DNA from 3 places in the Priestia sp. GS2 genome. Region 2 is predicted to be linked to each of the others. Evidence: a T-box and tRNA genes for the amino acid it is inferred to sense, from the RefSeq annotation. Region 2 holds a T-box; the other regions hold tRNA genes.

Region 1 (9,358 bases), 2.1 Mb from region 2:
AAGTTCCCTTCTTGAGTAAGAGATAGTAGATGCCATAAAAACTTTTCATCACACTTTAACATCTCTTGGAACTCCATCATTCCTCGGTTGGCTTTATTTAGCTCTCCGTCAAATCGATATGCCCGTGGATCTGATTCTGATCCGTATTCGGCAATAGTTGAAAAGTCAATGCTTCCTGTTAAGTCAGCAATATCCTGAGACTTTGGATCAGATGGACTGAATGTACCAATCCCCGTACGCTTATCTTCAGAGAAGAAGATTCTTTCTACAATGACGTCTTCAATTCTGCCGCCATATTCTTCTTCTAATCTCATTGTATTTAAAGGTGATAAGTTGCCTTCAACTCGAATGCCGTACTCTTCATAGAAGTCTCGACGCAGATGATGTGGAATTAAATGAAGCGGATCTTCATGCATTGGGCATCCTTTGATGGCATAAACAGCTCCACGATCCGTTAACGAATACGCTTCTAACCCTCTTTTTAGCATTGTAACAAGCGTTGATTTCCCGCCACTAACTGGCCCCATAAGTAATAAAATACGCTTCCGGACATCTAACCGTTTCGCTGCAGGATGGAAGTACTCTTCAACCAGCCTTTCAAGCGATTCTTCTAGACCAAACATTTGTTCACTGAAAAATTTATATTGCTTTTTCCCATTGACATCTTCAATTCCTGCATCTTTAATCATATTGTAGACCCTTGAATGCGCTGGCTGAGCAATTAAAGGCTCATCTTTAATTAGTTTTAAATATTCTTCAAATGTACCTTCCCATTTAAGTCGATTCTCTGCTTCACGGTATTTTTCAATTTTCTTTAATATATCCATTAAAGGACCTCCCCTACTAGTTCTGGTGCTAGTGAACAAGATTAATACAATCTATGCAGTAAAATGTTTGAACATGCTTTTTAAATTAAGAAATTCAGAATTTTGTCTACATTAAAGATTCACAGTATCCCGTGAATTAGCTATAATAATTAGTAGGAGCATGAAAGAAAAATAAAGGAGGCTCTATCGATGAGGTTACTATTAGTTTTAGGTGTATCACTTGCTTTTTTATCAGCAATTTTTACGGCTGGTTACAATGACAAGCCTGGAGTAAAGCGCAAATAGAATTAACCTACATAGAACAGTCATCCTTGTAAAAAAAGAAATCCCCTTAATCAAGGGGATTTTCTCTTAATAAGTCGCCATATTCTTGTTGTCGTAGTGCTTCATAAATTAAAATAGCTGCCGTATTTGATAAATTTAAAGAACGAACGTTTTTCGTCATTGGCAAACGCAAACATCTATCCATATTCGCTTCAATAATTTCATCAGGTAAGCCACTTGTTTCGCGCCCAAACACAAAGAAGTGATCGTTTTCCACATTGCTATAGTCAAATGATGAATGCGGCTTCTTTCCGAATTTGGTAATGAAGTAAAATGCTGCTTCTGGATACTTTTCAAAAATTTCTTCTAGCGAATCATGATAGACAACCTCAACATAATCCCAATAATCTAAGCCTGCGCGCTTTAACATTTTATCATCCGTAGAGAAGCCTAGTGGACGAACTAAATGTAAAGTTGTGTTCGTTGCTGCACAAGTTCTCGCAATATTACCAGTGTTAGCTGGAATTTCTGGTTGATATAAAACAACATGTAGTCCCAAAATAGTCACCTCTAAATACAAATCTATTCATCATTATACCATTAACTTTTCAAAACAAAAGAGCTATTTATTGATCGGTAATGTGGAAGAAAGCATACTTTATATTTGGCGTATAGGCCGTCGAATCCTCATAAGCCCAATAGCGCATGCGGCTATTATACGTATTAGCATTAACTAAAGGCATCCCGTCCGCATCCTTTGCCACCACAATTGTCGTGTGGTTCCACCTGCCATCGCCTTCAAAATCATAGCAAATGACATCTCCCATTGCTAGCTCTTTAACTGAGCTTTTTTTAATGGCCCGCAGTCCTTGTTTTGAGCTTTGAAGATAACTATGCATCGAATGTGCCACTGCCCAGCTATAGCTCCAATTATCTTTACTAAGCCACCAGCCTTTGCTTCGATTATGTTGCCCCCTCATTGGTGCTTTTCCTGCTCGTAAACACTGAGAGATATAATTCGTACAGTTTACCTCAAAGTATTTATAAGCTGGATTAGGCGTATTCCAATATGTTTCTGCATACTGTACTGCTGCTAGACGATTATAATATCCATTTCGATTAGCTACCTCTTCCTTATCATCAATAATGAATTCTAAATCATCTATTTCATCTATATGAATAGGAAGCAATTTATCATGAATAAGCGTATCTTTATAAAATAATGCGCATCGCTCTTCTACGTCTTCTTCTACATAAAATAAATCATCTTGCTTACATAGAAATCGTTTGTGTACGTGATACGTAACAGTTGTTTCCTCGTTTTCGTTCTGAACATTATGAATAGCTCCTTTAACCGTACACTTCACAACTTCTACTTTTCTTTTTCTCAGTAAAGACTGCTTAAGCTCGTATTCATGTTCAATAAAAGGCTTAAAGTCCTCGCTGATTACTTGATTCACGTAGCCGTTTGCTTTGGCTTTCATCAATGTATATAGAACATTTTTCTTTGCTAGCATCTGTTCACCACTTTTCTCTGCTTTTACTATACGCTATGATGAACAGCTTACCTTTTAACACAACAATTTCAACTTCTATGACTTTACTAAAAGGGCAATGCCTTTTTCAAATTCTTGCTTTGCTTCTTCATCTGACTCTTTTTCTTTTAATTGTTCCAGCAGAGGCAACACTTCGTCGTTGCCAATTTTCCCTAATGCCCAAGCTGCTGTTCCTCTTATTACAGGGCGCACATCTTCTTTCATTACTTTAATCAAATCAGGTATAGCCGTTTCATCTTTAAAATGAGCAAGTGCGATAATTGCATTACGTTGAATTGGTTTTTTTCCACGCCAAGAGCCTGATACATGACCATATTTTTCTTTAAACTCACGATTGCTCATTGTTAACAATGGCTTTAATTTCGGCTTTGCGATTTCAGGATCTGGTTCCATTTCGGGATGAAAGTGAAAGTCTTTTCCTTTATTTTCAGGACATACCGTTTGACACGTATCACAACCGTATAGGCGATTGCCAATTTTGTCTCGAAATTCATCTGCCAAAAAACCTTTTGTTTGAGTTAAAAAAGCAATACAGCGCTGAGAGTTAAGCTGTCCTCCTGTGACTAATGCACCTGTTGGACATACCTCAACACATTTATTACAAGTACCACACTGATCTTCAATTGGCTGATCTGGTTCAAATGGTATATTCGTAACAATTTCACCTAAATAGACGTATGAACCAAACTCGGGCGTAATAATCGCGCAATTCTTTCCACTCCAGCCTATCCCAGCTCGCTCAGCAACGGCACGGTCAGATAGCTCGCCCGTGTCCACCATAGATTTCACTTCAACTCCTTGAACCTTTTCTTTTAAGAATGACTCAAGTTTTTGGAGCCTATCTCGTAAAATGGTATGATAATCTTGTCCCCAAGAAGCACGACAAAAAATGCCTCTTCGGTCTTCTTTTGTACTTCTTGGTGCACCAGGCATTTTAGAAGGATATGCAAGAGCAATGGCAATGATTGACTTCGCTTTTGGAACCAGGAGCGTTGGATTCGTACGTTTCTCAATATCAGGTTCTTCAAACCCTGAAGCGTAGCCTAATTCTTGTTGTTTTAATAAGCGATCTTTTAACGTCTCAAATGTTGACGCACTAGCAAAACCAATTTTATCAATACCTATCTCTTTACTATAGGCAATTACTTCTTTTTTTAACTGTTGAAAATCCATTTATGCTATTCTCCTTTTAAAATTCAATGCGTAGAATTGCTTTTATTATCATTTTCACTGGAACAATTCTACTCTATACATAACTTACAAATGAAAAGGTGGTATTTTATATGAACGTTATTATTTCATCAGAAATCAAAGAAAAAAATAATGATATTAAACTAGGTATTATTCAATATCAAAATATTGAAGTAAGCGAAGCTCCACAAATGTTAAAAGGCAGATTACGACTCTTTCAAGAATCAATTTATTTTGATTTACAAGATAAAGCCATCACTTCTTTTGAAGGAATTAAAGAATGGAGAAGCGTGTTTAAGGAGTTTGGAACGGACCCAAGCAAATATCGTCCCTCAATTGAAGCATTATTTCGTCGAATTCAAAAACAAACGTACTTGCCGACCATTAATTCAGCTGTAGACTTAAATAACTTCTTTTCTCTTCAATACGAAGTACCTTTAGGCATTTACGATAAAAGCTGTTTAAAAGGAAACATTTCGTTACGTCTTGGGAATGAAGATGAAAGCTATCGTGCAATTAATGGTCGAGAAGTATCTCTGCATAATAAAATTGTATTATCAGATGAAAAAGGTCCATTCGGAAGTCCTTATGTGGACTCCAATCGAGCTCCCGTTTCTGAACAGACGTCTGAAGCACTTCAAATCATCTTCTTAAAACCTTCTCTATCCAATGAAAGCTCTTTAAAACTAACTGATTCTCTGAGCACTATGTTTACACAAATTCATGGTGGAGAAGCTTCCTATTCGCTTATCAACTAATCACAAAGACGTTTATCTATAGTAGATAAACGTCTTTTTTCATTCACTATAACCTTAAAAATATAAAAAACGCAACACCTTGTTTTTGGTAAACAAGATACTGCGTTGTGATCACAATATGTATGGAGCGGGTGATGAGAATCGAACTCACGACATCAGCTTGGAAGGCTGAGGTTTTACCATTAAACTACACCCGCAGATAAAGTTGTATTATCTCTTAACAACATTAATTATAATACCTTTCGACATGAATTGCAACCCTTCTATTAAATTTATGTGAAGATATTAACGAACTATTAATTTTCTATAAAAAATGTGCTTTGCAAGCCATCTTGCAAAGCACATTTCTTAGCTATATTGATAATCTCTTAAAGCTTTTAAAACTGAAATTTCTTCTAATATCTGTTCACCTACATTTGTTTCTTTTACCATTTTTCTTTCTAACTCTTTATCAACCAGTCGCTTAACGGATAGTACATCAGCTTCGTCCAATAAGATATCTTTTTTAGAGTTAAAGTGCTTATGAGCAACTAACTGCATGCCGTAAGAATTAGACAATAACGTATATCCTGCAATTCCAGTTTGTGATTGATATGCTTTTGAAAATCCACCATCAATGACAATCATTCTGCCATTTGCTTTAACAGGATTTTCACCCTCTATTTCTTTCACAGGCGTGTGACCATTAATAATATGACCATGGTCTGGATTTAACCCAAAATCAGCTAATATTCGACGACACATATCCTCTTTTTCACGAAGGTAATAATATGGATTTTTCTTTTCTTTATGCGTTGCTTTCTCTTTAATAAAATAGCGCTCAAACGTCGTCATCGCTCGTTTTCCAAATAACGATGAATATTCACCTGTCCATAAATACCAAACCATATCAGTTGCTAAATCATCCGTCTGATCCGGATGGGCGAAAGCAGAGCGTAAATATTGCTCAAACACATCTAACAGCTGACGACCAGAATAAGACTTGCCTTCAATCGTCATCTTTTCCATATTTCCTTCTTCATCTAAAGGAATACACCCATGGATAAGTAAGTTACCGTTATATTTTAGATAAAGATTTCCTTTATTCATAAGAAAGTTCATATGTCTTGCTAGCTTTTCAGAATGTTGAACTGAAAACAATAATTTCTCAATAACCTGCTCCTCTTCCTCTAAGAGTTCTTGTGGATTTTCAGAGTTCACAGTTGCAAAACATCCGTTTTCAATAGGATACGTTTTATCTCCAAGTGTAATTTCATTTGTTTCATAGTTAACTTTTTCAAGCAATAGTCGCTCTGACATATTAAAATACGGGCGTCTTTTAATAATTGGCATTTCAAGTTTAAACTGAATCATTGCGATAGCCTGATGAATTTTTGTAATCTGTAAACGCTCATGTTCAGATAGTTGCGAACCTACATTTTCTTTTGGGCGGAAAGCAGGATTATCATCATAATATTTTTCTGCTAAGTTTAGAAGCGGTCGTAAGTTAATACCATACGCATCTTCAATAATATTTAAGTTATTGTAACGTGCACAAATACGAACAATATTGGCTAAGCATACTTTCGAACCTGCAAAAGCTCCAATCCAAAGAACGTCATGGTTTCCCCACTGAATATCGACAGAATGATAGTTAATAAGAGTTTCCATGATTTTATCAGGCTCGGGACCACGATCATAAATATCTCCAACGACATGCAAATGATCGACAACCAAACGCTGAATTGTATAGGCCAGTCCCGAGATAAGTTTATCAGCTTGTCCTAACGAAATGATTTGCTGCACAATTTTATGATAATAATGCTCTTTATTCGTGAATTCATCTGTTTTATATAAAAGCTCTTCAATGATATAAGCAAACTGCTCCGGTAGGGCTTTACGTACCTTTGAACGTGTATACTTCGATGATGCATACAACACTAAATCAAGCATGCGATTAATCATTGTCGTATACCAATCACGTAGCTCTTGCTTGCGAGTAAAGTTTGCCTTGATAATCTTCAGCTTCTCTTCTGGATAGTAAACAAGCGTCGCAAATTCATTGATTTCTTGTTGAGATAAAGTATCCTTAAATAAATCTTTAATCTTTTCTTTTACGTTTCCTGACCCATTTCGTAATACGTGCTGAAAGGCCTGATACTCGCCGTGTAAATCACTTACAAAGTGCTCTGTTCCTTTTGGTAAATTAAGAATTGCTTCTAGATTAATAATTTCCGTGACAACTTTCTCTTCCGTATCGTACTTCTTAGCCAGTAAATCTAAATAATTTACGTTCAAAACTATGTATCCCCTTTCACACTAACTTATCACCTCAGCAGCGAAATATGCTTACTGCATGAGTCTTTAATCTTTAGTACTTATTGTACACCTCTTCAGACTCGACTTCTAGAGAGATGAATTACATTTTGTTAACTAATTTACAAATTTTATTTAACCTGCCATAACATTTAAGCGGTTGAGTAAATAAAGAAAACAAAAAAGACTTCAACAGAGATGTTGAAGTCTTGACTTTATTACCGTTTATGTAAAAACTAATACCAGTGGTCGGGGTCGAACCGACACTCCCGAAGGAACACGATTTTGAGTCGTGCGCGTCTGCCAATTCCGCCACACTGGCAAAATAAAAAAAGGCAGAAATAATATAAATGGTGCCGAGGGCCGGACTTGAACCGGCACGGTAGTCACCTACCGCAGGATTTTAAGTCCTGTGTGTCTGCCAATTCCACCACCCCGGCAGGACTTATTGTGAATAATGGAGGCGGCAACCGGATTTGAACCGGTGATAAAGGTTTTGCAGACCTCTGCCTTACCACTTGGCTATGCCGCCACTTTATTCAAAATATGGAGCGGAAGACGAGGTTCGAACTCGCGACCCCCACCTTGGCAAGGTGGTGTTCTACCACTGAACTACTTCCGCATATTATATGGCTGGGCTAGCTGGATTCGAACCAACGCATGACGGAGTCAAAGTCCGTTGCCTTACCGCTTGGCTATAGCCCAATAAAAATGGGGCGACTGATGGGAATCGAACCCACGAATGTCGGAACCACAATCCGATGCGTTAACCACTTCGCCACAATCGCCGTGTTAATTGGCAGGGGTAGTAGGAATCGAACCCACACTGACGGTTTTGGAGACCGTAGTTCTACCTTTAAACTATACCCCTATAAGATGGTGGAGGGGGGCAGATTCGAACTGCCGAACCCGAAGGAGCGGATTTACAGTCCGCCGCGTTTAGCCACTTCGCTACCCCTCCAGAAAAACATGGTGCCGGCAAGAGGACTTGAACCCCCAACCTACTGATTACAAGTCAGTTGCTCTACCAGTTGAGCTACACCGGCATGTTTTCATAAGATGGTGGCTCGGGACGGAATCGAACCGCCGACACAAGGATTTTCAGTCCTTTGCTCTACCAACTGAGCTACCGAGCCTTCTTATAATGGCGGTCCCGACGGGAATCGAACCCGCGATCTCCTGCGTGACAGGCAGGCATGTTAACCGCTACACCACGGGACCACTTTGGTTGCGGGGACAGGATTTGAACCTGCGACCTTCGGGTTATGAGCCCGACGAGCTACCAGACTGCTCCACCCCGCGATGATAAGAATGTAAATGGTGGAGGATGACGGGATCGAACCGCCGACCCCCTGCTTGTAAGGCAGGTGCTCTCCCAGCTGAGCTAATCCTCCAACTATGTATAAGAATAATGGTGACCCGTACGGGATTCGAACCCGTGTTACCGCCGTGAAAGGGCGGTGTCTTAACCACTTGACCAACGGGCCATTTAATAAGTAAATGGCGGAGAGCAAGGGATTTGAACCCTTGAGACAGCGTTAACCGCCTACACGATTTCCAATCGTGCTCCTTCGGCCACTCGGACAGCTCTCCAAATGGCTCCACAGGTAGGACTCGAACCTACGACCGATCGGTTAACAGCCGATTGCTCTACCACTGAGCTACTGTGGAATCTTATAAAGCCTGGCAACGTCCTACTCTCACAGGGACAAAGTCCCAACTACCATCGGCGCTAGAGAACTTAACTTCCGTGTTCGGCATGGGAACGGGTGTGACCTCTCTGCTATCGCCACCAGACATATTATATTATACAACATTTTCGAAAGAAATCAAGACTTTTTTGAGTTTTTATTCTTTCAAAACTAGATAACATTTTGCTGAGTACTAAGTTTACTGTCTAGCTACGGCTCCTAATTGTTCGGTCGTTTCACTTCTGTTATTGAAACCAAAAAGCGGTTTCCCTATCAGAAGCTCCAACGCCTTTCACAATTGAACAGTCGCCTTCGCTTTTCTAATTTGGTTAAGTCCTCGATCGATTAGTATCAGTCAGCTACACACGTCGCCGTGCTTCCACCTCTGACCTATCAACCTGATCATCTTTCAGGGATCTTACTAGCTTGCGCTATGGGAAATCTCATCTTGAGGGGGGCTTCATGCTTAGATGCTTTCAGCACTTATCCCGTCCACACATAGCTACCCAGCGATGCCTTTGGCAAGACAACTGGTACACCAGCGGTGTGTCCATCCCGGTCCTCTCGTACTAAGGACAGCTCCTCTCAAATTTCCTACGCCCACGACGGATAGGGACCGAACTGTCTCACGACGTTCTGAACCCAGCTCGCGTACCGCTTTAATGGGCGAACAGCCCAACCCTTGGGACCGACTACAGCCCCAGGATGCGATGAGCCGACATCGAGGTGCCAAACCTCCCCGTCGATGTGGACTCTTGGGGGAGATAAGCCTGTTA
Region 2 (9,358 bases):
CTAGAAAGTTGACGAAAGAAATTACCATTTTAAGCTGGCTTTGGGGACTTGCTAGCGGCCTTGTATTTGATTTTACAATCGGTGGTGGAATTATTGATTTTTACACGGTAAATGACTCTCCACACTATGAATTGTTTGATGGTCTCTATTATGTATTGTTTGCGCCTTTTGGCTACTTTTTCATTTATTTCTATGAGACGTTTCATATTTCAAAATATACGTTTATTTACTACATTCTTATTTGGACATTAATTGGTATCGGAATGAATTGGATTTTTATTAAGTCGGATATCATTGCGTTCCAAAACGGATTTTCACTTACATACTCATTTTCTGTCTTTTTGCTTACGCAAACTATTACCGCTTTAGCATATGAACAGTTAAAGAAAGCACAACAGCATACGGCTACCTAGTGGTAGAGCAGCCTACTCATTGTTAAAATATGCTCGCTAAAAAACTCCCCGTTGGTTGAATAAATAAAACTTAAAGGGAGCTTTTTTATGCCGCTATCACGAATTTATTAACTTGCGAAAGAACTGATCAACTTCTTCTATTCCAACCTTTGTAGCTATAATTATCTCAGAACGGTCCCTTTTTTCGCTTAGCACTTCACCGATGAGCTCTTCTGAACGTTCTGATATGCTGTATCTAAAAAGTTCATTACTTGGTTTAATACTGTGCGAACCAACTCTTTACCTGCTTCTTCATTCAAGTTCAGATATAAATTATGCCCTCCTACAGTGTTTGCACCAAAGCCAATTGAATTAACATATCAATCAGATTTCCCTAAACGATTTTGTTGAATTATTTTATCCATCTCCTTTTTTTCATTTTGTTTCCCCATCCATTCCTAAGCACAATTCTTGCTATTGCTATATAGGTATACTATATTAGTTTCCGTCGACTTATTACATTGCACAAAATTAAATAGAATACCATTTCTATCTTTGACTTAGATGATTAGACTCTAATCAAAACGGGAATGTTAGTTGGGCTACAGATTATCATTTACATTTACAATTAAATAACGATTGTTAAAGGGGACTATTAAAATGACTAGCTACCAAGAACTTGTCAAAAAACAGCGTTCATTCTTTTACAGTGGTAAAACAAAAGACGTTGCATTTCGAATTGAAACACTAACAAAGTTAAAAGAGCTAATTCAAAATCATGAACAAGATATTTTAGATGCGCTAAAAGCAGATTTAAATAAGCCAGAAGCGGAAGCTAAGCGCGCAGAGGTTGGTTTAGTATTAGGAGAGATTGAATTTACACTAAAACATCTCGAAGAATGGGCAGCTACTAAAGAAGTACCAACACCAGCTACTCACGAAGGTGCAAAAAGCTTTATCCAACCCGACCCTTACGGTGTTGCGCTTGTAATCGCACCTTGGAACTACCCTTTCCAATTAGCTGTAACTCCTCTTGCCGGAGCCATTGCTGCTGGTAACTGTGCGGTATTAAAGCCATCTGAATTGACACCAAGAACATCAAGTTTACTTGCTGCACTCATTAACGAAAACTTCCCTGAAGAGTACCTATGCGTAGTAGAAGGAGAAGTAGAAACAAGCACTGCTTTATTAAAGGAAAACTTTAATTATATCTTCTTCACAGGGAGTACGGCTGTAGGTAAAATTGTTGCAAAAGCTGCAGCTGAATACTTAACACCTACTACCCTTGAATTGGGAGGAAAAAGTCCAACCATCGTTCATAGTGATGCAAATATAGAAGAAGCTGCAGTCCGTATTGCACGCGGAAAGTTTGCGAATGCTGGACAAACATGCGTAGCACCAGATTATATCCTTGTACAAAAAAATAGTAAGCAAGCTTTAATTGAAAAGCTAAAAGAAGTAATTATAACTTCATATGGTGAAAACATTTCATCTGATTTAGATTTTTCACATATTGTTAGCGAAAAACATTTCGAGCGTCTAACTAACTATTTAGATAATGGTAAGCTTGTTGCTGGAGGAAATAGCGATCGTTCTAAGCTTTTCATTGAACCAACAATTCTTGATGAGATTTCATTTGACGATTCGGTTATGCAGGACGAGATCTTCGGTCCGATTTTACCTATTATTGAATATGACGAGTTATCAGAAGTTATAGCAGCTGTTCGTAATCGTCCAAATCCGCTAGCTCTTTATGTATTTACACAAGACCAAAGGGTACAGGACTATATTTTAAATAACTTATCGTTTGGCGGTTCTGCTGTAAACGATACAATTAGTCATATGACTTCTCACTACCTACCTTTTGGTGGAGTGGGTGAAAGCGGAATGGGCGCTTATCATGGAAAAGCAAGCTTCGATACATTTTCACACTTTAAAAGCGTGCTAATCCGTTAAATCAATTAAAAAAGCTATTTCGGTTACTTATACCGAGATAGCTTTTTTGTCTTACTGAAAACGTACACTATTGCTTTGCTAATGTAATACCGCTCAGTACGTATCGCCACGTGTCATCATCAAACGGAATATTCGGTACTTTTAGTGCACAAACGTGCTTTAAATCCCAATTTAACTCTTCCACTCCCTGAAACCCATCTTCTGGACACAGTAAAAGAATAGAAAACTTACCTCGTGTCATCGTTTTAACTGTCTCTTGTAATTCAGCGGCTTCTTCATATGACCCAGCCCAGCGAACAAACAAAATGGATGGACTCTTTTTGATTGCGTGTAAAAAGCGACGTATGCGAAACACTAACTTTCTTCTAAATGCTGGATATGTGGCATGCCAATGCTGCTGTTGAACAATAGGGAAATCATGTACGGAAATCACGTTATACAGCGTATCTTTTACAAAATAAGATCTAACTAACTTACTTTCATTAGCATTTTCTTCCTTTTCAGCTTCTTCTTCGTTAAAGAAAAAGTCCGTATCATCTAAAAGCATCATATTTCTTAATTCCATAAACCCTTGAAATCGATTCTTTAATAATCGGTTTACATCTGACAGAAACAGAGTAACTTTCCAATCCAGCGGTCCAGAAAATGTGCGGAGATTATACTCTTTCAGTTTTGAAGCAGGGTTACACGCACTTCCCAAACTTAAAACAACGTGATAAGAACCTTTGAGTTCCTCTAAGTTCAACTTCCTTCACCTTACTTTATTTAGTTTATTATTATCATATGGTGAAGGGCCAAAAAAGCTTGGACAAACGAATATTTTTTGAATTTTTTCCCACAAAGAAGTAGATTTAATTTTTATCCCATGTAAATAAAGACTTCATTTTTAACGATACAGTCCACATAAGAAGCCATGCTCTGAAATCATTCAGTTATCTCTTCCTTGTTATTAATCCAGCTTTTTTATCAAACTTGTTTAAAAGAACGGCTGGTAGAACAGCTCTTCAATAGAAAACTGAGGCTGGAATATCACGAACTAATTCCTTCCCAAAGATAACTCATTATACTTTTTTATAGTAGTTAGTTTGTTGGGACAATCTCGTTTCATTGTGCTAAAGCTACTCCCTTCCCCCCCAGTTTGTTTAATGGTTTTTCGAACCAACAAAAAATATCCAAACCATCAAAAGTAGTTAACTCAAGATAGTTTGGATATATCATTAATTAAAAGGCGCTTTTCTCATTTTTTATTTTTGTTCCTCAATATATTGTACTAATTCAAACAATACGTGATAAATTAACTCGAATGTATCATGTAGAGAAAGGCTTTCATCAAACCCCGTCATTGATTCAATATCAATATTAATGTCCCACATGCCGTCTTTATCATTAAATAGTGCTTGGAAGCTATTTTGTCCTTCTGCTAACTCATTTGTTAAAAATGCTTTAATATGAGAACCTACTTTTTTTGGCTGGCGCAGTCCGAAAAGCACTTTATAGGTACGAAACACATCATCAAGCTCTACAGAAACCCCTTCAACACGAATCACATCAAATGATTGACATTCAATATAAATAAACTCTTTTGGATGGGTTTTCACATATTGAATTGACTCTTTTAAGAATGTACTAGCAGCTTCTTCAGATAATAAATTTTCAGACTCTTTGTCTACTCTCTCCACGTACGCGTCCGCAAATCGAGTGTGATCACTTTTGGAAGAGATTGTGACGCCTTCTGGAATTAATTCATTTTTCATTGCAAAAATCTTCTCCTCTTCATAAAGCTCTACTTCTTGTCCAGAACAACCTTTTAGTTCTTCTTTAATATACTCTTTTACCGTTTCTTTTAACATTGATTTCCCCTACCCTATTACGGTTAGCCACCTAATTATCTAACAACTCATTTTCCTTTTATAATAACTGAAATGAAGGGTAATTTCTACCATGTACAAACGATTGTCTTTCACTTTTTTTACTTTTTTTATTTTGTTAAATCGATTCGATCTTCCATCTGGGGTGGTTCTTCCATCCAACCATTTTTCGCCATGATTTTTCCGCCATCTTGACCATAGGTTAAGATATCTTTCGCCGTATCAATCAAAGATAGTGGAAGATCATTTCGTAAGCTAAATGCAGTTCCTAGTGCATTGCTTCCCAATCCGAAGCTGCAGAAAATACTTGTACAGTACATCATGAGTTTATCTGAAAATGGTGCTATTTGAGAATTTGTCGCTTTACCAGCCCACGTTGATGCAGCTTGAATATCACTAGCGAGAAGTAGCTGCGTATAGTTAGCTACAATTTTCTTTGATAATTCTTTTCCTTTAATAAAGTATTTACGTACTTCAGGCTCATTCGCCACTTGTGCAAAGCCTGTTATCATTTGCATACCTAAAATATTTGTGTCGACTGCATAATGAATATGCGCTACTTCCACCGTATTAAGCGCTCGCTTTTCAGAAAACAGTTTTATGCCATTCATATACCCCGTACCTTTAGCAAACTTTACTTCTTTTGGCATGGATACCACAGGTGGTCTCACTAGAACACCTTTTTTTTGTAAATAATCTACGCATTGGCTATATACACCTTGCGTAAATCCTGTTAGCTCTTGATATAGAGATACGACATCATCACGTTGTGCCATGCTTAAATGAAGTGTATGCAATCCCATGCTCATTTGCTTTAATAAGCGTAAAAACATAATGTCAAATAGATGATCGTAAAGTTTTGGCACCCCTGGATTCACGTCTTGCTCTGTAAATCCAACGGGTACAACCGCTCCTTCTTGTTCGAAAATTTGCTTTATTCTTCCTATATAGTGAACAATTTTATTATGGGTAGATGTTAAAATTTCTTTGGCGCCTTCGTCTTCTGCATGCTCAATAAAATGTTCCAGTAGCCGCTGAGACATTGTTTTTTGTTGATATGTCATCCATAGTGTTGCTAGTTCGCTTGAACTAAGTGGTATATGACTTGTCATGTATGTTGCCCCCTATACTTTATCAGGATAAATAAAAAATTTTCGATTATTTTTTTATGTAAATTCTGAGTAACTCCTGCAAAAGCTCTACTAAATAGCATGGCTTCTAAATTGGACACTTTTCTCTCTATCTTTACTTTTTTGATACTACTACTATTTACATTTTTAATCATAATATGTAGTCCATAAAAAAAGCTCTCTATTATGAGAGCTTTTTCCATTATTTTTTAAGCTGAACAAATTTTCTTTTGCCTACTTGGACAATCAAGTCATTTTCTATTGCTACTTGTAAATTTTCATCTGTCACTTTTTTTTGATTTAGTTTTACTCCACCATTTTTTATCATTCGACGCGCTTCACTTTTAGAGGTTTGAAGTCCTAGTTCAACCAATAGTTCAATAATGGGAAGTTGTTCTGAACCTCTCCAGTTCACCACCGGAATATCATCAGGTAAAGCTCCTTTTTGAAAGACCGTTTTGAAATGATTCTCAGCTTCTTGTGCAGCTTTTTCACCATGGTACATTCGCACAATCGTTTTCCCCAGCTGCATCTTTACATCTCTAGGATGTTTCGTGTTTATTGTTAAACCTCGTTCCATTTCCTCAATCTCTTCTAAAGGGACATCCGTAGCAAGTTTGTAATACTTTATCATGAGCTCATCTGGAATTGACATTGCTTTTCCGTACATATTCCAAGGTTCTTCATCGATACCAATATAGTTCTGTTTAGATTTAGACATCTTCTCTATTCCATCTAACCCTTCTAATAAAGGCATAAGCATGGCCACTTGCTTTTCTTTTCCATACTTCTCTTGAAAGTGACGTCCCATTAAAATATTAAAGTGCTGATCGGTTCCACCAAGCTCAATGTCACATTCTAGTTCTACAGAATCGTATCCCTGCATAAGTGGGTAGAAGAATTCGTGAAGAGAAACTGGCTTTCCTTCTCCTAAACGCTTTTCAAAGTCATCTCGCTCTAATAAGCGTGATACGGTAATTTTCCCTGCCAAATTAATGACATCTTCAAAATTAAGCTTTGATAGCCAAGAGGAATTATAGTGAAGTTCTACTTTGTTCATATCTAGCACTTTTCCAAATTGTTCAAAATACGTTTTCGCATTATGTTTGACTTCCTCATCGGTTAATTGTTTTCTCGCAATAGACTTGCCGGTTGGGTCACCAATTTTACCTGTGAAATCACCAATTAAAAGCTGAATAACATGCCCATTTTCTTGAAATTGACGAAGCTTATTTAATACGACTGTATGCCCTAAGTGAACATCGGGTGCTGAAGGATCTAATCCCAGCTTAATTTTTAGCGGTACACCTGTTACAATTGACTTTGCTACTTTTTGTTTCAGCTCATCGGCAGGGATAATTTCCTGAGTCCCAACACTATATAATTTGTACTGCCTTTCAATCTCTTCTTTTTGATTCTCTGTTGCTTGCGCTAAAAAGTTTTCCATTTTACTTCCTCCTTAAAATAATAAAAACCACGCCCCTAAATAAGGGACGTGGTTCTTACACGCGTTACCACCCTTGTTGAAGAGAGTTCCCTCTCTTCCACTTCATTTTTTAACGGCTCTTCACCGTTCTTTGCTTCTACACAAAGAAAGCTCAAGGAATGTAATTCACTTTTATCTATATACCAGTTCACACCGTCCACTGGCTCTCTGAAAATAGGGAGATAAAAGCTACTAAGATCCTCTCAATGCCTATACGTTATTAATATTTTGAATTATATAGCGAAGCTGCTCAGCTAGCCGTTCTTGCTCACTTACTTCCATTGAATGAACAAGCTTCTTTTCACCTTGATGAAATTTTGGATACAGCTCTTTGATTACTTGTTCACCTTTCTTTGTTAAGCTAATGCTAACACGCCGTCGATCTCTTGGATCAGCACTGCGCTCACATAGGCCTTTGCGCTCTAATGTATTCGTAATAGTACTAATTGTGGCCGTCGTAACGCCTGAAGAAGCAGCTAATTCTTTTGTTTCCATCGGACCCCATACCCACACATCATATAATAATGAAAATGCAGTCCACGATAGCTTATGAGCTGAGAGTACGTCCCGTTCCATTACAATACGTAAAGATTGAGCTGCTCGGTAGAGGTTTGTAGCAACCGCTACTGCGTGTAAATCAACGTCTTTTCCTAGACTTTCAGATAAAACCTTTAAGCGATCTACTTCTTCTATTCGATGTTTATATTTATTTTTCTTATCCATTCGCACCTTACCTTTAATTTTCAGAATCATTAGCTACCTAACGATTAATTTGTATAGGTGTAATTAAACTATAGTTTCATCTAAAAAGCAAGCCCTACTATAAAAATAGCATGAAGCCAACACGGGGCTTCATGCTATTTTTGCAGCTTCAAAAGTGTCTCTTGAAACGCTGGATGGCTTTTATGATCCGATTTATAAGCTGCATAAATTGTATTCGATACGCACATCGTTGAAAACAATACTTTAGAGCGGTTTTGTGCAATTGAATCTTGAATTAAATATGTTGGTAGGATACTTATACCCATACCTTGCTCAATTGCTTCTAATATGGCTCTTAAATCTGGAATAACGTGAGAAGGCTGAATATCCGGACGCTTTTTAAAATGCTCGCGCCAGTATCTTCTAATAATCGGAAGCTCCAAGCCATATGTGAGCCACGTTTGTTTTTTCAACCATACTTCTAGTTCATCCTGTTGTAAGCTTGGCTCTTCAAGCTGAGCGGGAGCAGCAACCACAAACGTTTCCTCTTCAATTTTCACACAATCAATTCCAGCCTGCTGAAGCTTTTGAGTTGTAATAATGAAATCTACTTCGTCTCGCTCAAGCTTTTCTAATAGAATCTGTGCGACTCCAAACTGAACGGTAAAGCGCAGATTCAAATCTTTAATTTTGGGAAGAGATCCTTTTGTAAAATATTCAACAGGTGACCCAATTCGCATAACCGGCGCTAACGAGGAAGACTCATGCCGAAGTTCTAGAGACGCTGTCTCAAGACTTTCAATCAAGGGAACAATTTTGGTATAAAGTTCTTTTCCTTTATCTGTTGGAATCATTTTACGTGGTGCTCGAATAAAAAGAGGTTCTCCTACTTCCGCTTCTAATGCAGACAAATGCTGACTCATCGCAGGCTGTGTCAAAATACGTGCTCTAGCAGCAGCGGATACTGAACGATGTTTATATATGCTAATAAAACTGCGGTACCATTCAAAATCAATCATGTTCTATCCTCCGAGCTTATAAACTTATCTTTAGTATACCAAAAGTGCTACTTTTTCGTCGCAAGCTTGGACAATTGGCTTCACAACCTCTGCATTTCGGTAAGCTAAGTAAATTTGATTTGTAACAGCTAGGTCTAAGAAAAGAACTTGGCACTTTTTTTCAGCAACGGATTGCTCAATCAAATATGTCGGCAAGACACTCATTCCCATACCCGCTTCTATGCCTTTTAGAATTCCTCTTAAGTCAGGAATAACGTGAAAAGGTTCCATTTCTGCTCTTTCATTAAAATGTTGCTTCCAAATTCGTCGAATAATAGGAAGTTCTCTACCATAACTAATCCAGTTCTGTTGCTCCAGCCACGCTTTTCTATTACTTGCCGGAATTGCTTCAAAACTATTCGGTGCTACAATCACGAACTTCTCTTCCTCAATTTTTAAGTAGTTTACACCATCTACTTCATATTTCTTTGTCGCCAACACGGCATCAAGATTACCTTCTACAAGTTCCTCTAGCAGTGGATAGGTAAGACCAAATTGAATATCATAGCGACAGTTCGCCTGACAAAGGTAATTTAACGCTCTTTTAACAAAAAACTCAGATGGAGCCCCCATACGAATTTGATGACAAGATTCCATAGTATACATATCCTTTCTTATACACATAAACAAAGCACCGCTCCTTTCAGAAGCGATGCTTTCATTTAAAATAACCGGAGTTGGTGTACTTCTCTCAACTCAATAATGTCTCGAATAGCTTCTCGGTATTGTTGATAATGAGAGGAGTTAATATGAAGCTGAAAAGCTT
Region 3 (9,358 bases), 2.0 Mb from region 2:
CATTTGCTCTGGAACAATATAAATAATTGGGTTACCCAGTGGCTCACGCGCTAATTCTTGGCGAATAGCATTTAAACATGCTGCTGTTTTACCACTTCCAGACCTACCCAGCATAAACTGTAGCATTTTCTTCACCCCTAACGAATTTGAACGCCACAAAAAAAGTGACGTTCAACAAGCTTTCTTTCTATATTCTGATCAGTTATTTACCCTTTTCGTTACCATTTATTTTACTGGACTTACATAAAGAAATCCAATAAAATAAACCGTTTTGGCTCGTTACCAAAACGGTTTATTTTTCCTATTACATCATAATTCCACCATCGACATGTAATACGGTTCCGTTTACATAATTGGATTCATCTGATGCTAAATATAAGTATGCATAGCCAATATCAGAAGGCTGTCCTAACCTTTGAAGCGGTATGGTTGATTTCATTTGGTTAATGACCTTCTCTGGAACAGCAGCTACCATATTCGTTTCAATAAATCCTGGTGCAACAGCGTTTACGTTAATTCCTTTACGCCCAAGTTCTTTTGCCCAAGTCTTAGTCATTCCTACAACCGCGGCTTTTGCTGCTGCGTAATTGGTTTGTCCAACGTTCCCATATACGCCTGAAACAGACGACGTACTAATAATTTTCCCACTGCCTTGAGCTACCATATGAGGCACAACAGCTTGCGTACAGTTAAAAACACCCGTCAAGTTAACGTTAATAACTGCTTGAAAGTCTTCCATTGTTAACTTAGTTAGCATTGCATCTCTGGTAATTCCTGCATTGTTAACTAAAATGTCTATTTTGCTATAGGTTTCTACTACTTCTTCTACCATCCCATCTACGTTATCACGATCTGCAACATTGACTTGAAAGAATGTGACGTCTCCACCTTCATTTCGTAAAACCTGTGCTTTCTCTTCACCTAAAGCTTGGTCATAATCAACGAGTGCCACTTTTGCTCCTTCTTTTGCAAAAATCCGTGCAGCTTCAAAGCCTAATCCATTTGCAGCGCCTGTAATAATTGCCACCTTGTCTTTTAATCTCATCTCCTACCACATAGTATGAACGTTCTTAAGAACAGGCTTGCCTCCATACTATGCATAGCCCCCTTTTACTTGACGACAAGCACGTCGTATTCGTAAATCATGTGCAAAAGCGATGAATTAAACAACCCTTTTACTAACATATGTAGTAGAGAATTGCCCAAAACATTCATAACTTTTCAGAAAACAGGGAAATCAACAGATTAAGGTGAGGTAAAGAACGTGTAGGGATTCTAGAAAGTGTAGCAAAACCTGCTAATTTTATCCTTATTTTAACATATATTCCACTAAAGCGAAATCATGAATTCAGAAAAGAAAATTCCTCTTCATTTATTCTACTGGTTCATACGAACATTTAGGCGCCTCTCAATTTGTTTTCCTACAACCCATAATACAAAAATAACAATTAAAACAACAATAGCTTTTGTCGGCTGTTGTACGAAGGAGATAAAGTCAGCTCCTATAAAGCTCATCATAAAAATCATTACCATTTTTCCTGCTAAAACCGCTAACACAAATTGTGGCATACTGACTCTGGATAAGCCAGCAACAACATTAATAGCAGCTGATGGAGTGAAAGGAAAGCATAGCATTAAAAACAGTGGACCAAAACCATGGCGTTCAACCCAGGCCATAATCTTTCGAATTTGAGCATGCCTACTTATAAAATTCAAGAAGCGTGCTTGTCCATATCGACGAAAGATAAGGAAAACAATAATTGACCCTACGCACGACCCAACCCACGAAATTAGAAAACCTAACCATAAGCCAAATGCAGCAGCATTTGCCATAACAAAAGCAAACAGAGGTAAAATCGGAATAAATGCTTCAAGAATAGGAAGTAATAGTCCCGGTATAATACCAAATGATTGATATTCTTCTAAAAGTTCAAGCACACCTTCAAGCGTTAAGTATTCTTTAATTTTATCAAAGTCCATTACTTAATCTCCTAACTGATGACTACTAACTTAATCAACATTGTACTACTTTCATTACCGAAACAAAAGGTGCTCAAACATTTATATTTGTCTGGTCACTATACAATAAAATAAGTCTAAAAATTTAGAAAATTAGTTGTTTTTTTGTTCCTTACTCTATATACTAAGAAAAAGGCTGCAGAGGTGATGATGGATGAACAATGAAAAATCGTACGCCGAGATGATGAAATCCCTCGCTCGCAAAAGAAAAATTCGCGAAGCTGATAACGTGCTTGATATGTACATTGACATGCTTATTGACGATGCCTTATTTAAACACAAAAAAACCATTTTAGAAACGCAAATTAACTATGCATTAGATGAACGAGATCGTACTGCATTTTATGACTTGTCTCTTCAATATCAATCTCTTTTAAGAACATCTACATGAAAAAAGAGCATCTTAACTAGATGCTCTTTTTTAGTGGGCCTAAGTGGACTCGAACCACCGACCTCACGCTTATCAGGCGTGCGCTCTAACCAGCTGAGCTATAGGCCCGTTATGGAGCGGGTGATGAGAATCGAACTCACGACATCAGCTTGGAAGGCTGAGGTTTTACCATTAAACTACACCCGCATATATAAGTCAAGAATATTTCCTGGTCGGGAAGACAGGATTCGAACCTGCGACCCCTTGGTCCCAAACCAAGTGCTCTACCAAGCTGAGCTACTTCCCGTTCTATGGCGCGCCCGAGAGGAGTCGAACCCCTAACCTTTTGATCCGTAGTCAAACGCTCTATCCAATTGAGCTACGGGCGCTTAATATGAGCCATGAAGGACTCGAACCTTCGACCCTCTGATTAAAAGTCAGATGCTCTACCAACTGAGCTAATGGCTCTTAATGGCTGGGCTAGCTGGATTCGAACCAACGCATGACGGAGTCAAAGTCCGTTGCCTTACCGCTTGGCTATAGCCCAATAAAATGGTGGAGGGGGGCAGATTCGAACTGCCGAACCCGAAGGAGCGGATTTACAGTCCGCCGCGTTTAGCCACTTCGCTACCCCTCCAGCTTAAATAAATGGTGGAGGATGACGGGATCGAACCGCCGACCCCCTGCTTGTAAGGCAGGTGCTCTCCCAGCTGAGCTAATCCTCCAAATTTCTTATATAAAAATAAGTGGTGACCCGTACGGGATTCGAACCCGTGTTACCGCCGTGAAAGGGCGGTGTCTTAACCACTTGACCAACGGGCCAATTTAAATGCCTGGCAACGTCCTACTCTCACAGGGATAAAGTCCCAACTACCATCGGCGCTAGAGAACTTAACTTCCGTGTTCGGCATGGGAACGGGTGTGACCTCTCTGCTATCGCCACCAGACATGAATTGAGATTATTCTCTCAAAACTAGATAACATTTTGCTGAGTACTAAGTTTACTGTCTAGCTACGGCTCCTAATTGTTCGGTCGTTTCACTTCTGTTATTGAAACCAAAAAGCGGTTTCCCTATCAGAAGCTCCAACGCCTTTCACAATTGAACAGTCGCCTTCGCTTTTCTAATTTGGTTAAGTCCTCGATCGATTAGTATCAGTCAGCTACACACGTCACCGTGCTTCCACCTCTGACCTATCAACCTGATCATCTTTCAGGGATCTTACTAGCTTGCGCTATGGGAAATCTCATCTTGAGGGGGGCTTCATGCTTAGATGCTTTCAGCACTTATCCCGTCCACACATAGCTACCCAGCGATGCCTTTGGCAAGACAACTGGTACACCAGCGGTGTGTCCATCCCGGTCCTCTCGTACTAAGGACAGCTCCTCTCAAATTTCCTACGCCCACGACGGATAGGGACCGAACTGTCTCACGACGTTCTGAACCCAGCTCGCGTACCGCTTTAATGGGCGAACAGCCCAACCCTTGGGACCGACTACAGCCCCAGGATGCGATGAGCCGACATCGAGGTGCCAAACCTCCCCGTCGATGTGGACTCTTGGGGGAGATAAGCCTGTTATCCCCGGGGTAGCTTTTATCCGTTGAGCGATGGCCCTTCCATGCGGAACCACCGGATCACTAAGCCCGACTTTCGTCCCTGCTCGACTTGTAGGTCTCGCAGTCAAGCTCCCTTGTGCCTTTACACTCTACGAATGATTTCCAACCATTCTGAGGGAACCTTTGGGCGCCTCCGTTACTCTTTAGGAGGCGACCGCCCCAGTCAAACTGCCCACCTGACACTGTCTCCCAGCCCGATCAGGGCTGCGGGTTAGAATTTCAATACAACCAGGGTAGTATCCCACCGACGCCTCCACCGAAGCTAGCGCTCCGGCTTCTCAGGCTCCTACCTATCCTGTACAAGCTGTACCAAAATTCAATATCAGGCTACAGTAAAGCTCCACGGGGTCTTTCCGTCCTGTCGCGGGTAACCTGCATCTTCACAGGTACTATAATTTCACCGAGTCTCTCGTTGAGACAGTGCCCAGATCGTTACGCCTTTCGTGCGGGTCGGAACTTACCCGACAAGGAATTTCGCTACCTTAGGACCGTTATAGTTACGGCCGCCGTTTACTGGGGCTTCGATTCAGAGCTTCTCCCAAAGGATAACCCCTCCTCTTAACCTTCCAGCACCGGGCAGGCGTCAGCCCCTATACTTCGCCTTGCGGCTTCGCAGAGACCTGTGTTTTTGCTAAACAGTCGCCTGGGCCTATTCACTGCGGCTCTCTCGGGCTATACACCCTACCAGAGCACCCCTTCTCCCGAAGTTACGGGGTCATTTTGCCGAGTTCCTTAACGAGAGTTCTCTCGATCACCTTAGGATTCTCTCCTCGCCTACCTGTGTCGGTTTGCGGTACGGGCACCTCCCGCCTCGCTAGAGGCTTTTCTTGGCAGTGTGGAATCAGGAACTTCGGTACTATATTTCCCTCGTCATCACAGCTCAGCCTTATGATGAGCGGATTTGCCTACTCATCAGCCTAACTGCTTGAACGCGCATATCCAGCAGCGCGCTTACCCTATCCTCCTGCGTCCCCCCATTACTCAAACGGCGGGGAGGTGGTACAGGAATATCAACCTGTTGGCCATCGCCTACGCTTTTCAGCCTCGGCTTAGGTCCCGACTAACCCTGAGCGGACGAGCCTTCCTCAGGAAACCTTAGGCATTCGGTGGACAAGATTCTCACTTGTCTTTCGCTACTCATACCGGCATTCTCACTTCTAAGCGCTCCACCAGTCCTTACGGTCTAGCTTCGCAGCACTTAGAACGCTCTCCTACCACTGACATCAAAGATGTCAATCCACAGCTTCGGTGATACGTTTAGCCCCGGTACATTTTCGGCGCAGAGTCACTCGACCAGTGAGCTATTACGCACTCTTTAAATGGTGGCTGCTTCTAAGCCAACATCCTGGTTGTCTAAGCAACTCCACATCCTTTTCCACTTAACGTATACTTGGGGACCTTAGCTGGTGGTCTGGGCTGTTTCCCTTTTGACTACGGATCTTATCACTCGCAGTCTGACTCCCACGGATAAGTCTTTGGCATTCGGAGTTTGACTGAATTCGGTAACCCGTTGGGGGCCCCTAGTCCAATCAGTGCTCTACCTCCAAGACTCTCACTACGTGAGGCTAGCCCTAAAGCTATTTCGGAGAGAACCAGCTATCTCCAGGTTCGATTGGAATTTCTCCGCTACCCACACCTCATCCCCGCACTTTTCAACGTGCGTGGGTTCGGGCCTCCATTCAGTGTTACCTGAACTTCACCCTGGACATGGGTAGATCACCTGGTTTCGGGTCTACAACCACATACTAAACGCCCTATTCAGACTCGCTTTCGCTACGGCTCCGTCTCTTCAACTTAACCTTGCATGGGATCGTAACTCGCCGGTTCATTCTACAAAAGGCACGCCATCACCCATTAACGGGCTCTGACTACTTGTAGGCACACGGTTTCAGGATCTCTTTCACTCCCCTTCCGGGGTGCTTTTCACCTTTCCCTCACGGTACTGGTTCACTATCGGTCACTAGGGAGTATTTAGCCTTGGGAGATGGTCCTCCCAGCTTCCGACGGAATTTCACGTGTTCCGCCGTACTCAGGATCCACTCAAGAGGGAACGAAGTTTCAACTACAGGGTTGTTACCTTCTTTGACGGGCCTTTCCAGACCTCTTCATTTACCTCGTTCCTTTGTAACTCCGTATAGAGTGTCCTACAACCCCAAGAGGCAAGCCTCTTGGTTTGGGCTAATTCCGTTTCGCTCGCCGCTACTCAGGAAATCGCATTTGCTTTCTCTTCCTCCGGGTACTTAGATGTTTCAGTTCCCCGGGTCTGCCTTCAATATCCTATGTATTCAGATAAAGATACTGCTCCATTACGAACAGTGGGTTTCCCCATTCGGAAATCTCCGGATCAAAGCTTACTTACAGCTCCCCGAAGCATATCGGTGTTAGTCCCGTCCTTCATCGGCTCCTAGTGCCAAGGCATTCACCGTGCGCCCTTTCTAACTTAACCATTAGCGAATAAATGGTGCAACTTGCGTTGCGTTATTTATTGGTTTGATTAAAGAAAAGTTTCACTTTTCCTCAGCTATTACTGTTATCTAGTTTTCAAAGAACAATCGCACTCAAAATTCTTCTTATTAGATAAGAAGAAAGTGATGTACTTTCTATTAATGAGAGATTGAACTCTCAAAACTGAACAAAGCTTCAAAACGTACGTCTTGTAAAAATCCTTAGAAAGGAGGTGATCCAGCCGCACCTTCCGATACGGCTACCTTGTTACGACTTCACCCCAATCATCTGTCCCACCTTAGGCGGCTGGCTCCATAAAGGTTACCCCACCGACTTCGGGTGTTACAAACTCTCGTGGTGTGACGGGCGGTGTGTACAAGGCCCGGGAACGTATTCACCGCGGCATGCTGATCCGCGATTACTAGCGATTCCAGCTTCATGTAGGCGAGTTGCAGCCTACAATCCGAACTGAGAATGGTTTTATGGGATTGGCTTGACCTCGCGGTCTTGCAGCCCTTTGTACCATCCATTGTAGCACGTGTGTAGCCCAGGTCATAAGGGGCATGATGATTTGACGTCATCCCCACCTTCCTCCGGTTTGTCACCGGCAGTCACCTTAGAGTGCCCAACTTAATGCTGGCAACTAAGATCAAGGGTTGCGCTCGTTGCGGGACTTAACCCAACATCTCACGACACGAGCTGACGACAACCATGCACCACCTGTCACTCTGTCCCCCGAAGGGGAACGCTCTATCTCTAGAGTTGTCAGAGGATGTCAAGACCTGGTAAGGTTCTTCGCGTTGCTTCGAATTAAACCACATGCTCCACCGCTTGTGCGGGCCCCCGTCAATTCCTTTGAGTTTCAGTCTTGCGACCGTACTCCCCAGGCGGAGTGCTTAATGCGTTAGCTGCAGCACTAAAGGGCGGAAACCCTCTAACACTTAGCACTCATCGTTTACGGCGTGGACTACCAGGGTATCTAATCCTGTTTGCTCCCCACGCTTTCGCGCCTCAGCGTCAGTTACAGACCAAAAAGCCGCCTTCGCCACTGGTGTTCCTCCACATCTCTACGCATTTCACCGCTACACGTGGAATTCCGCTTTTCTCTTCTGCACTCAAGTTCCCCAGTTTCCAATGACCCTCCACGGTTGAGCCGTGGGCTTTCACATCAGACTTAAGAAACCGCCTGCGCGCGCTTTACGCCCAATAATTCCGGATAACGCTTGCCACCTACGTATTACCGCGGCTGCTGGCACGTAGTTAGCCGTGGCTTTCTGGTTAGGTACCGTCAAGGTACAAGCAGTTACTCTTGTACTTGTTCTTCCCTAACAACAGAGTTTTACGACCCGAAAGCCTTCATCACTCACGCGGCGTTGCTCCGTCAGACTTTCGTCCATTGCGGAAGATTCCCTACTGCTGCCTCCCGTAGGAGTCTGGGCCGTGTCTCAGTCCCAGTGTGGCCGATCACCCTCTCAGGTCGGCTATGCATCGTTGCCTTGGTGAGCCGTTACCTCACCAACTAGCTAATGCACCGCGGGCCCATCTGTAAGTGATAGCCGAAACCATCTTTCAATTTTCTCTTATGCAAGAGAAAATGTTATCCGGTATTAGCTCCGGTTTCCCGGAGTTATCCCAGTCTTACAGGCAGGTTGCCCACGTGTTACTCACCCGTCCGCCGCTAACGTCATAGAAGCAAGCTTCTAATCAGTTCGCTCGACTTGCATGTATTAGGCACGCCGCCAGCGTTCATCCTGAGCCAGGATCAAACTCTCCGAAGAAATGTTTGACTTGCTCATAAAAGTTTAAAAAAATTAACGTTGACGTTTGTCGCTTTGTTCAGTTTTCAAAGTTCAACCGTCGCTCTCAGACGACTTTACTATCTTACCAAGTTATCAACTTGTTGTCAACAACTTTTTTGTTTTTTGTTTCATTCTTAACTTGTTTGTTACCTGTTCGTTAAGAACATTTATTAATATAACAAATGAAATACTACTTGGCAATCCCTAAATAATAAGTTTAAATTTTCAATTATATTAAAGGGGTAATTTTTACTCACAATAAAAAAACACAAGTGGCTTTCACTTGTGTTTTTGGTTTTTCTATTATTTGCTGGTAAACTGCTCTTCTTCCGTTGAACCTTTTAGTGCTGTTGTAGACGATGTACCACCTGATACAACTTGAGCAACCTCATCAAAGTAACCCGTACCTACCTCTCTTTGATGTCTTGTTGCCGTATAGCCATTTATTTCACTACTAAACTCTCTCTCTTGCAGCTCCGAATAAGCCGCCATACCTCTATCTTTATAGCCTCTAGCTAATTCAAACATGCTATGATTAAGCGCATGGAAGCCCGCCAACGTAACAAATTGAAATTTGTAACCCATCTTTGCAATTTCTCTTTGAAACTTTTCAATCGTTTTTGCATCCAGCTTTTTCTTCCAGTTAAATGAAGGTGAACAGTTATACGCTAACATTTTACCAGGGAACTTTTCATGAATTGCGTCCGCAAATTGTTGTGCTTGTGCTAAATTAGGCTCAGATGTCTCACACCAAATTAAATCAGCATACGGTGCATAAGCTAATCCTCTAGCAATCGCTTGATCTAGCCCTGCTTTTGTACGATAAAAACCTTCTGCAGTTCTCTCTCCTCTAATAAATTGCTTATCAACCGGATCAATATCACTTGTGATTAAATCTGCAGCATCTGCATCCGTACGTGCAATTAATATAGTAGGAACTCCCATAACATCTGCCGCTAACCTAGCAGCAATCAAGTTTTTAACCGCCGTTTGGGTAGGAAGCAAGACTTTTCCTCCAAGATGACCACATTTCTTCTCTGAAGATAACTGATCTTCAAAGTGAACCGCAGATGCACCTGATTCAATCATACCTTTCATCAACTCAAATA

The links. The T-box of region 2 lies ahead of tyrS (tyrosine--tRNA ligase). A T-box ahead of a tRNA ligase gene usually reads a tRNA of that ligase, here a tRNA-Tyr.
Region 1: it has a tRNA-Tyr gene. The T-box ahead of tyrS (tyrosine--tRNA ligase) is inferred to sense a tRNA for this amino acid. The anticodon was not compared.
Region 3: it has a tRNA-Tyr gene. The T-box ahead of tyrS (tyrosine--tRNA ligase) is inferred to sense a tRNA for this amino acid. The anticodon was not compared.

Annotation. Positions count from the first base shown of each region.
Region 1 is NZ_JAZGJX010000001.1:3,264,482-3,273,839, forward strand. It holds gene V2145_RS16515 (PrkA family serine protein kinase) at 1-827, opposite strand, end outside; gene trmL (tRNA (uridine(34)/cytosine(34)/5-carboxymethylaminomethyluridine(34)-2'-O)-methyltransferase TrmL) at 1,159-1,659, opposite strand; gene V2145_RS16525 (amidase domain-containing protein) at 1,718-2,608, opposite strand; gene queG (tRNA epoxyqueuosine(34) reductase QueG) at 2,684-3,820, opposite strand; gene V2145_RS16535 (B3/B4 domain-containing protein) at 3,931-4,596, shown strand; tRNA gene V2145_RS16540 (tRNA-Gly) at 4,720-4,793, opposite strand; gene V2145_RS16545 (fructose-1,6-bisphosphatase) at 4,945-6,873, opposite strand; tRNA gene V2145_RS16550 (tRNA-Leu) at 7,132-7,213, opposite strand; tRNA gene V2145_RS16555 (tRNA-Leu) at 7,243-7,331, opposite strand; tRNA gene V2145_RS16560 (tRNA-Cys) at 7,350-7,423, opposite strand; tRNA gene V2145_RS16565 (tRNA-Gly) at 7,439-7,513, opposite strand; tRNA gene V2145_RS16570 (tRNA-Gln) at 7,522-7,596, opposite strand; tRNA gene V2145_RS16575 (tRNA-His) at 7,604-7,679, opposite strand; tRNA gene V2145_RS16580 (tRNA-Trp) at 7,689-7,762, opposite strand; tRNA gene V2145_RS16585 (tRNA-Tyr) at 7,769-7,852, opposite strand; tRNA gene V2145_RS16590 (tRNA-Thr) at 7,862-7,937, opposite strand; tRNA gene V2145_RS16595 (tRNA-Phe) at 7,952-8,027, opposite strand; tRNA gene V2145_RS16600 (tRNA-Asp) at 8,037-8,112, opposite strand; tRNA gene V2145_RS16605 (tRNA-Met) at 8,117-8,193, opposite strand; tRNA gene V2145_RS16610 (tRNA-Val) at 8,210-8,285, opposite strand; tRNA gene V2145_RS16615 (tRNA-Glu) at 8,304-8,378, opposite strand; tRNA gene V2145_RS16620 (tRNA-Ser) at 8,393-8,484, opposite strand; tRNA gene V2145_RS16625 (tRNA-Asn) at 8,488-8,562, opposite strand; rRNA gene rrf (5S ribosomal RNA) at 8,573-8,688, opposite strand; rRNA gene V2145_RS16635 (23S ribosomal RNA) at 8,908-9,358, opposite strand, start outside.
Region 2 is NZ_JAZGJX010000001.1:1,170,160-1,179,517, reverse strand. It holds gene V2145_RS06025 (hypothetical protein) at 1-413, shown strand, start outside; partial or broken gene V2145_RS06020 (aldo/keto reductase) at 561-760, opposite strand; gene V2145_RS06015 (aldehyde dehydrogenase) at 1,053-2,348, shown strand; gene V2145_RS06010 (DUF1796 family putative cysteine peptidase) at 2,416-3,093, opposite strand; gene V2145_RS06005 (hypothetical protein) at 3,593-4,198, opposite strand; gene V2145_RS06000 (DUF3231 family protein) at 4,327-5,328, opposite strand; gene tyrS (tyrosine--tRNA ligase) at 5,549-6,793, opposite strand; T-box leader at 6,833-7,048, opposite strand; gene V2145_RS05990 (MarR family transcriptional regulator) at 7,043-7,555, opposite strand; gene V2145_RS05985 (LysR family transcriptional regulator) at 7,690-8,553, opposite strand; gene V2145_RS05980 (substrate-binding domain-containing protein) at 8,584-9,189, opposite strand; gene V2145_RS05975 (putative quinol monooxygenase) at 9,255-9,358, opposite strand, start outside.
Region 3 is NZ_JAZGJX010000001.1:3,133,947-3,143,304, forward strand. It holds gene addB (helicase-exonuclease AddAB subunit AddB) at 1-126, opposite strand, end outside; gene fabG (3-oxoacyl-ACP reductase FabG) at 305-1,045, opposite strand; gene V2145_RS15870 (TVP38/TMEM64 family protein) at 1,378-1,980, opposite strand; gene V2145_RS15875 (IDEAL domain-containing protein) at 2,174-2,410, shown strand; tRNA gene V2145_RS15880 (tRNA-Ile) at 2,445-2,518, opposite strand; tRNA gene V2145_RS15885 (tRNA-Gly) at 2,523-2,596, opposite strand; tRNA gene V2145_RS15890 (tRNA-Pro) at 2,620-2,696, opposite strand; tRNA gene V2145_RS15895 (tRNA-Arg) at 2,702-2,778, opposite strand; tRNA gene V2145_RS15900 (tRNA-Lys) at 2,785-2,857, opposite strand; tRNA gene V2145_RS15905 (tRNA-Gln) at 2,862-2,936, opposite strand; tRNA gene V2145_RS15910 (tRNA-Tyr) at 2,943-3,026, opposite strand; tRNA gene V2145_RS15915 (tRNA-Val) at 3,039-3,114, opposite strand; tRNA gene V2145_RS15920 (tRNA-Glu) at 3,137-3,211, opposite strand; rRNA gene rrf (5S ribosomal RNA) at 3,221-3,336, opposite strand; rRNA gene V2145_RS15930 (23S ribosomal RNA) at 3,517-6,451, opposite strand; rRNA gene V2145_RS15935 (16S ribosomal RNA) at 6,676-8,228, opposite strand; gene aceA (isocitrate lyase) at 8,553-9,358, opposite strand, start outside.